2 regions of the Allobosea sp. GW823-FHT02B03 genome follow, and region 1 is predicted to be linked to the other one. Evidence: predicted binding sites of a transcription regulator. Region 1 holds the regulator's gene; the other holds the start of a gene.
The links. Region 1 encodes HrcA, which represses chaperone genes, less so after heat shock. Its sites were predicted from a motif close to GTTAGCACTCNCNNNNNGNGAGTGCTAAC; they were not measured.
Positions count from the first base shown of each region.

Region 2: groES (co-chaperone GroES) is a predicted target of HrcA. The motif match lies at 2,848-2,876, and genes of this name have one in related genera.

Region 1 covers NZ_JBXAJY010000006.1:39,775-44,183, reverse strand. The annotation lists gene rdgB (RdgB/HAM1 family non-canonical purine NTP pyrophosphatase) at 1-537, opposite strand, end outside; gene rph (ribonuclease PH) at 542-1,258, opposite strand; gene hrcA (heat-inducible transcriptional repressor HrcA) at 1,401-2,483, shown strand; gene AC1REK_RS20375 (ankyrin repeat domain-containing protein) at 2,531-3,139, shown strand; gene AC1REK_RS20370 (cupin domain-containing protein) at 3,143-3,496, opposite strand; gene AC1REK_RS20365 (LysE family translocator) at 3,498-4,112, opposite strand; gene recF (DNA replication/repair protein RecF) at 4,252-4,409, opposite strand, start outside.
Region 2 covers NZ_JBXAJY010000001.1:760,676-765,084, forward strand. The annotation lists gene AC1REK_RS03520 (DoxX family protein) at 161-547, opposite strand; gene groL (chaperonin GroEL) at 812-2,449, opposite strand; gene groES (co-chaperone GroES) at 2,492-2,779, opposite strand; gene AC1REK_RS03535 (MarR family winged helix-turn-helix transcriptional regulator) at 3,093-3,548, shown strand; gene AC1REK_RS03540 (PaaI family thioesterase) at 3,654-4,139, shown strand; gene AC1REK_RS03545 (DUF1801 domain-containing protein) at 4,177-4,409, shown strand, end outside.

The DNA.
Region 1 (4,409 bases):
CTCGCCGAAGGTCTTGGCATAGCCCGCCGGCTGGAAGATCGGGTCGTAGCCGAAGCCGGATGTGCCGCGCGGCGCATCGACGACCGTGCCGAAGACGCGGCCCTCGAACAGCTCCTGATGCCCGTCCGGCCAGGCGATCACCAGCGCCGAGACGAAATGCGCCTTGCGCTGTTCCGGCGTGGTCGCGCCGCGCTTGGCGAGTTCGGCCTGCACACGGGCCAGAGCCGGGGCGAAGTCCTTGCCCGGCCCGGCCCAGTTGGCAGAGAACAGTCCGGGCGCGCCGTCGAGCGCGTCGATGCAGATGCCGGAATCGTCGGCCAGCGCCGGCAGGCCGGAGGCATTGGCCGCCGCCACCGCCTTGATCGCGGCATTCTCGGCGAACATGTGGCCGTCCTCTTCGGGCTCGGGCAGGCCGAGCTCGCCGGCCGAGACCAGCTCGACGCCATAGGGGGCCATCAGCTCGCGCATCTCGCGCAATTTGCCCTGGTTATGGGTCGCGATCACGACCTTGCCGGACAGGGGGCGGTTTCCGTTCATGGCGTCAGGCCACCGCCGCCTTCTGCAACGCGACGAGCTGGCCGACGCCGCCCTTGGCCAGCCTGAGCAAGGCCATCAGCTCGTCCTCCGAGAACGGCGCGCCCTCGGCCGTACCCTGGACCTCGACGAGGCCGCCCGCGCCGGTGATGACGAAATTCGCATCGGTCTGGGCGCCGGAATCCTCGACATAATCGAGATCGATCACCGGGTTGCCGGCGACGATGCCGCAGGACACCGCCGCGACATGGTCCTTCAGCGGGTTGGTGCCCTTGAGCATGCCCCGCCCTTCCATCCATTTCAGCGCGTCGTGCAGCGCGACCCAGGCGCCGGTGATCGAGGCGGTGCGGGTGCCGCCATCGGCCTGCAGCACGTCGCAGTCGACGACGATCTGGCGCTCGCCGATCGCGGTGAGATCAACGACGGCGCGCAAGCTGCGCCCGACCAGACGCTGGATTTCCTGGGTGCGGCCCGAGGGCTTGCCCGAAGTGACCTCGCGGCGGGTGCGCTCGTGCGTGGCGCGCGGCAGCATCGAGTATTCGGCGGTGACCCAGCCCTTGCCGGTGCCGCGCAGCCAGGGCGGACCCTTTTCCTCGACGGTCGCGGCACAGAGCACCCTGGTCTCGCCGAAGCTCACCATGCAGGAGCCCTCGGCATAGCGGACCACGCCACGCTCGAGCGTGACCTTGCGCATCTCGTCGGCGGCACGCTTGGAGGGTCTCATCGTCATCGTCCTGCTTTTCTGGGATTGGCGGCTTGTAGGCGTTTCAAGATGGGGCGGCAAGGCGAGGCCTTGCAGATGCCGCTTGATCCGCCGCGCCCGCGAAGGGACAATGGAGCATGTACAACAGGCCCCTTGCCGCCAGATGAGCGCCTATACGCGCCCGGAAACGCCGGGCGGCCTGGTCGAGATCGACCAGCGCTCGCGTGAAATCTTCCGCCATATCGTCGATGGCTACCTCGCCACCGGCGAGCCGGTCGGCTCGCGCAACATCGCGCGCCTCCTGCCGATGACGCTGTCGCCGGCGACGGTGCGCAACGTCATGACCGATCTCGAAATGGCCGGGCTGATCTACGCCCCCCACACCTCGGCGGGGCGCCTGCCGACCGAGCGGGGCCTGCGCTTCTTCGTCGATGCGATGATGGAGGTCGGCAACCTCACTTCGGAGGAGCGGACCCGCATCGAGGCGCAGATGCGCGCGGCTGCAAGCGGGCGCACCCTCGACGGCACGCTGACCGAGGCTTCCGCCTTGCTGTCAGGCCTCTCGCGCGGTGCCGGCGTCGTCGTTACAACCAAGGCCAATGCCCGGCTGAAGCATATCGAGTTCGTCCGGCTCGATGCCAATCGCGCCCTCGTCGTGCTCGTCGCCGATGACGGCACGGTCGAGAACAGGTTGCTGGCGCTGCCGCCGGGGCTCCCTGCCTCGGCGCTGGTCGAGGCCGGCAATTTCCTCAACGCCCGCATCGCCGGCAAGACGCTGGCCGAGATCCGCCGCGAGATCGACGACAGCCGTGCCGAGATGGAGCGCGAGCTCGACGGGCTGACGGCGCGTCTCGTCGAAAGCGGCATCGCGACCTCGTCCGGTCCCTCCGGCGACCGGCACCTGATCGTCCGCGGCCAGGCCAATCTGCTCGAGGACCTCAAGGCGCAGGAGGATCTCGAGCGCATCCGCCTGCTCTTCGCCGATCTGGAGACGCAGACCGAGCTGATCGACCTTCTGACCCGGGCCGAGGCCGGCGACGGGGTGCGCATCTTCATCGGCTCCGAGAACAAGCTGTTTTCGATGTCGGGCTCCTCGATCGTCGCCGCCCCGTTCCGCGACGGCGAGCAGCGCATCGTCGGCGTGGTCGGCATCATCGGCCCGACGCGCCTTAACTATGCCCGGATCGTGCCGATGGTCGACTACACCGCGCGGGTGGTCGGGCGGCTGCTCGAAGGTGGACGATGAGACGGACTAGGCGGCTTTTGGCCGGTGTTCTGGCGGGAGCGATGCTGATGACGGGCGCTGGTGCGGCAACTGCGGACCTGCTCTCCGCTGCGTCTTCCGGCAATCTCTCCGAGGTCGGCCGGCTGATCGCTTCCGGCGCCGATCTCGAACAGCGCGACGGGCAGGGCCAGACGCCGCTGCTGCGTGCCGTCGCCGGCAACCATGTCGCGGTCGCCAAGGCCCTGCTCGCGGCCGGTGCCAGCCTCAATGCCCAGGCCGCCAACCAGGACACGCCCTGGCTGCTCGCCGGGGCCGCCGGCCGTAGCGAGATCGTCGCCGCCATGCTGCCGCTGAAGCCCGATCTCTCGCTGCGCAACCGCTATGGCGGCGACGCGCTGATCCCGGCCTGCGAGCGCGCCCATGTCGAGACGGTGAAGCTGCTCCTGACCAGCGGCATCGACGTGAACCACGTCAACAATCTCGGCTGGACCTGCCTTCTGGAGATCGTGATCCTCGGCGATGGCGGGGCGCGCCACCAGCAGGTGGCGAAGCTCGTGCTCGATGCCGGCGCCAATCCCAATCTCGCCGACAAGGACGGCGTCACTCCGCTCCAGCATGCCCGCAAGCGTGGCCAGAGCGAGGTCGCGAAGCTGATCGCCGCAAAGGGCGGGCGCTGAGCTTTATTCCATCCAGTCGGTGACGAAGTGCTCGCTGGCGTGGATGTCGATCGATTCCAGCGTGTCCGGTCCGAGGCTGCGAAATTTGTGCGGCACGCCGGCCGGCACCACCAGGATCTCTCCCGGCCCCGCCTCGATCTCCCGGTCGCCGATCGTGTAGAGCGCCCGGCCGGCGCGGACGATGAAGGTCTCGGGGTAGGGATGGCTGTGCAGTCGTGGCCCCTTGCCCGGCTCGGCCCGGACGAATATCAGCGAGACCTCGCCGCCGAAGCCCTGAACCTCGCCATGCCATTCGCCTGGCGTCTCGGACCAGTCCTCGCGGCGAACGGCGTGGGGACCTGCGTTCGTGCCCGCCATCTCAGCCGCGTGTCGCGATCAACGCCGCGGCGCCGGCCATGACGCCGCCGGTGAACCGGTTGATCCGGCGCATCGTGCGTGGGCTGGAGACCAGCCGGCGGGCGCGGTCGGCCGCATAGGCGTAGCCGAGCAGCGTGGTGTTGATAATCACCATGGTCAGCACCGCGATCTCGACGAAGAGCAGCGGCGTGATCGCGCTGAGATCGACCACCAGCGGCAGGATCGAGACGAAGAACACCATCACCTTGGGGTTGCCGAGCGTCAGCGCGATGCCGCCGAAGAACAGGCGCCAGCCCTCGCCGGGGATGGCCTCGGGCGCCTTGGTGCTATCGACCGGCGTGGTCCAGAGCTTCCAGGCGAGATAGATCAGATAGGCGCAGCCGGCATATTTGATGGCGACGAAGACGCCGTGGAAGCTCTGCATCAGCAGCGACAGGCCGAGCGCCGAAAAGGTCAGCCAGACGAGGTCGCCGGCGGCGATGCCGAGCACGAAGGGCACGGCGCGGCGAAAGCCGGTCGAGAGCGAGCGCGCCACCAGCGCCGCGATGCCCGGCCCCGGCGAGGCGACCGCCAGGAAATAGACCCCGGCAAAGACCATGAATCCAGCGATGTCCATGCGTTCGGTTCTCTGCGGCGTGCAGTCTTGCTGATTGGCGAATTTAGCAGCGCGCGGCGCGGCTGTCCCATCGGCATGCGTGATGTCTGCGATCAGCGAGGGTGAGGCCTGCCGGGTTCAGCGCCCGGATACAGGTGCCTCACGGCAGGGCGGCGACGTTGCCCGGCGTGACCAGGAGGCGCTGGGATTGCGGCGGCAGGTCGCCGAACAGAGCAGGGTCGGCGCCGGTCATCCAGACCTGGCAGCCGAGCTCGCCGAGCCCTGCATAGAGCGCGGCGCGTCGGCGCGGGTCGAGAT
Region 2 (4,409 bases), on a different contig from region 1:
GCCGTGCCGACAAAAAAGGCCCGACTCAAGGCCGGGCCGGTATTTTTCCGAGATCGTGATGCGGCGCATGCGCGGCCGGGCGTCCGGCGACGCTCTCGGTAAGAGCTGCCGCTAGGTTTCTTGCATCTGCATGGCCGCTGGAGTGGCCCGGTGCCTCGCCTCAGTCCTTGTCGACCGAATAGGCGCCGGCCCCGGCCGCGAAGAGCAGGAGGAAGCCGCCGGCAATGCCGAGGTTCTTCATGAACAGCAGCTGCTGCATCGGTGCCGCCCAGTTCATATGGAAGAGCACCGACGCAGCGATGGTGAAACCGAACAGGGCAAGCGCTGCGAGCCGGGTCTTGTAGCCGAAGACGATCATCAGCCCGCCGATCAGCTCGACGATGATGACGAGCGGCAGCAGGATGCCAGGGACGCCGGCCGAGGCCATGTATTGTTGCGTGCCGGCGTATCCGGAAATCTTGGACCAGCCGCCCAGGACGAACATCAGGGCGAGGAGGATGCGGCCGACGAGCTTGGCGGCGTCTGAAAGTGCTGGGTTGTTCAGCATTGGCTTGGCCTCGGCAAGGATCGGGGCGCGGCAGGATGCCGCACCTGGGTCGATCTAAGGCCTACAACCAAAGTCGATGCAAGCCTGCGCGCCTTTGCAGCTGTGCAAAGCGGGACGAGGCCATCGACGAAAAAAGGCCCGGCTTGCGCCGGGCCTTCATCATTATCGAGCTTGAGGGCTCGGACTTCCTCAGAAGTCCATGCCGCCACCGAAACCGGGCTTGCCCGGTTTCGGCACTTCAGGCTTTCGGGCGTCTGGACTTCCTCAGAAGTCCATGCCGCCCATGCCGCCGCCGCCCATCGGGGGCATCGGGGCGTCCTTCTTCGGCAGCTCGGCAATCATCGCCTCGGTGGTGATCAGCAGGCCGGCGATCGAAGCCGCGTCCTGGATCGCCGTGCGCACGACCTTGGTCGGGTCGATGATGCCGGCCTTGACCATGTCGCCGAACTCGCCGGTCTGGGCGTTGTAGCCGTAGGCGTAGTCCTTCGACTCCAGCAGCTTGCCGACCACGACCGCGCCGTCATCGCCGGCGTTGTCGACGATCTGCTTGGCCGGAGCGGTGATCGCCTTGCGGACGATCTCGACACCGGTCTTCTGGTCGTCGTTGGCGGTCTTGATCGACTTGACCGAGGAGAGGGCGCGCAGCAGGGCGACGCCGCCGCCCGGCAGGATGCCTTCTTCCACCGCAGCGCGGGTGGCGTTCAGGGCATCGTCGACGCGGTCCTTCTTCTCCTTGACCTCGACCTCGGTCGCGCCGCCGACGCGGATGACCGCGACGCCGCCGGCGAGCTTGGCCAGACGCTCCTGGAGCTTCTCACGGTCGTAGTCCGAGGAGGTCTCCTCGATCTGGGCCTTGATCTGGGCGACGCGGCCTTCGATGTCCTTCTTCTTGCCGGCGCCGTCGATGATCGTGGTGTTCTCCTTCTCGATGCGCACCTTCTTGGCGCGGCCGAGCATGTTGAGCGTCACGGTCTCGAGCTTGATGCCGAGGTCTTCCGAGATCATCTGGCCGGCGGTCAGGATCGAGATGTCCTCGAGCATGGCCTTGCGGCGATCACCGAAGCCCGGAGCCTTGACGGCCGCGACCTTCAGGCCGCCACGGAGCTTGTTGACGACGAGCGTGGCCAGGGCCTCGCCCTCGACGTCCTCGGCGATGATCAGGAGCGGCTTGCCGGTCTGAACGACGGCCTCGAGGATCGGCAGCATCGCCTGGAGCGACGACAGCTTCTTCTCGAAGACGAGGATGTAGGGGTCCTCGAGCTCGGCGACCATCTTCTCGGCATTGGTGATGAAGTAGGGCGAGAGATAGCCACGGTCGAACTGCATGCCCTCGACGACGTCGAGCTCGGTCTCGGCGGTCTTGGCTTCCTCGACGGTGATGACACCCTCGTTGCCGACCTTCTGCATGGCGGTCGAGATCATCTTGCCGACCGACTCGTCGCCGTTCGCCGAGATCGTGCCGACCTGCGCGACTTCCGCGTTCGAGGTGACCTTCTTCGAGTTCTTCTTCAGGTCCGAAACGATCGCCTCGACGGCGAGGTCGATGCCGCGCTTCAGGTCCATCGGGTTCATGCCGGCGGCAACCGCCTTGGTGCCCTCGCGGACGATGGCGGCGGCCAGAACGGTCGCGGTGGTGGTGCCGTCACCGGCGGCGTCGTTCTGCTTCGAGGCCACTTCGCGCACCATCTGGGCGCCCATGTTCTCGAACTTGTCGGAAAGCTCGACTTCCTTGGCGACGGTGACGCCGTCCTTGGTGATGCGCGGGGCGCCGAACGACTTCTCGATCACGACGTTGCGGCCCTTCGGGCCGAGCGTCACCTTGACGGCGTTGGCGAGGATTTCGACGCCGCGCAGCATGCGGTCGCGGGCATCGGTGGAGAACTTGACGTCTTTGGCAGCCATTTGACTACTCCGGATTGAGGATTTGAAGGGTCGTCAGGCTGATCAGCCGATGACGCCCATAATGTCGGATTCCTTCATGATCAGGAGATCCTGGCCGTCGATCTTGACCTCGGTGCCGCTCCACTTGCCGAAGAGGACGCGATCGCCCTTCTTGACATCGAGCGCAACCAGCTTGCCGGCGTCGTCGCGGGCGCCGGGGCCCACGGACACGACCTCGCCCTCCTGGGGCTTTTCCTTGGCGGTGTCGGGGATGATGATGCCGCCCTTGGTCTTCTCTTCGCTATCAAGGCGACGGACCACAACGCGGTCATGCAGCGGACGGAACTTCATGGTTCTGTCTTCCTCTCGGTCAAATTCTGGGCGGGCTCTGGCGCTAGGCTGGCCCGTTATGGGTGCCTGTTAGCAGTCTCCTAACGTGAGTGCTAACGGGCAGGGCGGAGATAGGGGCGCCCCTTTCCCGAGTCAAGGAAGCCTCCGCGCAAAAGGTGAATGCGTGACTCATCCCTGCCGGCCCGTGCGCTCGTGCCGCATGCCGGAGCGGCAGGCCGGGCATAGAAAACGTGATCGTTTCTAGGAGTTTAGAGCGGTCGTCTCCACGAAAATCGGGTTCCCACTTTTCTCAGCAATGCACTATCCTGCCGCGATGACCACGCCCACGCCCGACCCGCGCCTCGACGAGATCGCCCGCTCCTGTGTCGTCCTGCATGTGCGGATGACGGCGCGTGCCGTGACCCGGGCCTATGACGAGGCGATGCGGCCGAGCGGGCTCAAGATCACCCAGTTCGTGCTGCTCTCGGCGCTCTCGACCGGGGCCTGGCGCTCGGTCACGGAGCTGGCCGACCGCTTCGCCCTGGAGCGCACGTCCTTGACCCGGAACCTGCAATTGCTGGCGGCCGAGCAATTGATCGAGCCCGTCGACTGCAAGGGCAGGGCGCTGGTCTATGCGGTCACCGACAAGGGCCGCGCTGCCATCGAAGCGGCGATCCCCTATTGGCGCGAGGCGCAGGACCGGATCGAAGGCGGGCTCGGCCGCGAACGCTGGGGCGAGACCCGCGATGCCTTGAAGGCGGTCCGGCGCGCCGCCCGAGAGACGACCTGAGCGACAAAGACCGGCTGGAGGCCGCGCGCGCTCGCAGCAGCGCTTGACCGCGCCGCGCCTTCCTTTTTATCGTGTATCTACACGAAATGGATCGAGGCCTTGCCCATGTCCCGCAGCGTCGGTGTCGTCAGCCGTGATGTCCTGCTCGCGGAGGACGGTGCTTCCTTCCTGCGCGGCATTCTCGAAGGCCGTCATCCGGGCCCGCCCTTCGCCGATGCGATGGATTTCGATCTCGCCGAGGTCGAGGAGGGCAGGGTGGTCTTCGTCGGCAAGCCGTCGCCGCGCTTCTTCAACCCGCTGGGGACCATCCATGGCGGCTGGACCGCGACGATCCTCGACTCCGCCATGGCCTGCGCTGCCCATTCGACGCTGAAGATCGGCGAGGGCTACACCACGCTGGAGATGAAGCTCAACTATGTCCGCCCGGTGATGCCGGAGAGCGGCGAGGTCCGCTGCGAGGGCCGGCTGATCCACCGCGGCGGCACGATCGCGACCACCGAGGGGCGCCTGCTCGATGTGCAGGGCAAGCTGTTGGCGCATGGGACCGAGACCTGCATGATCTTCGGTGCGAGGGCAGGTGCGGGACGCTGATTGGAGCGCAGCGCCGGCTGGTGGGCGGGAGCGGCTGGTGAGATTTGCGCCATTCACCAACGCGGCCGTCGCGGCGAAATTCCGGTCGCTGCCGGAACCCCTTCGGCTGCCGATGCTGCGTTTGCGCCAGGCGATCCTCGACGTCGCCGCCGCGAACTCCGAGATCGGCCCGTTGACCGAGACGTTGAAATGGGGCGAGCCGGCCTGGCTGCCCGAGCGGCCGAGGACAGGGACCACCGTACGAGCCGACGCGCTGAAGGGCTCGTCGAC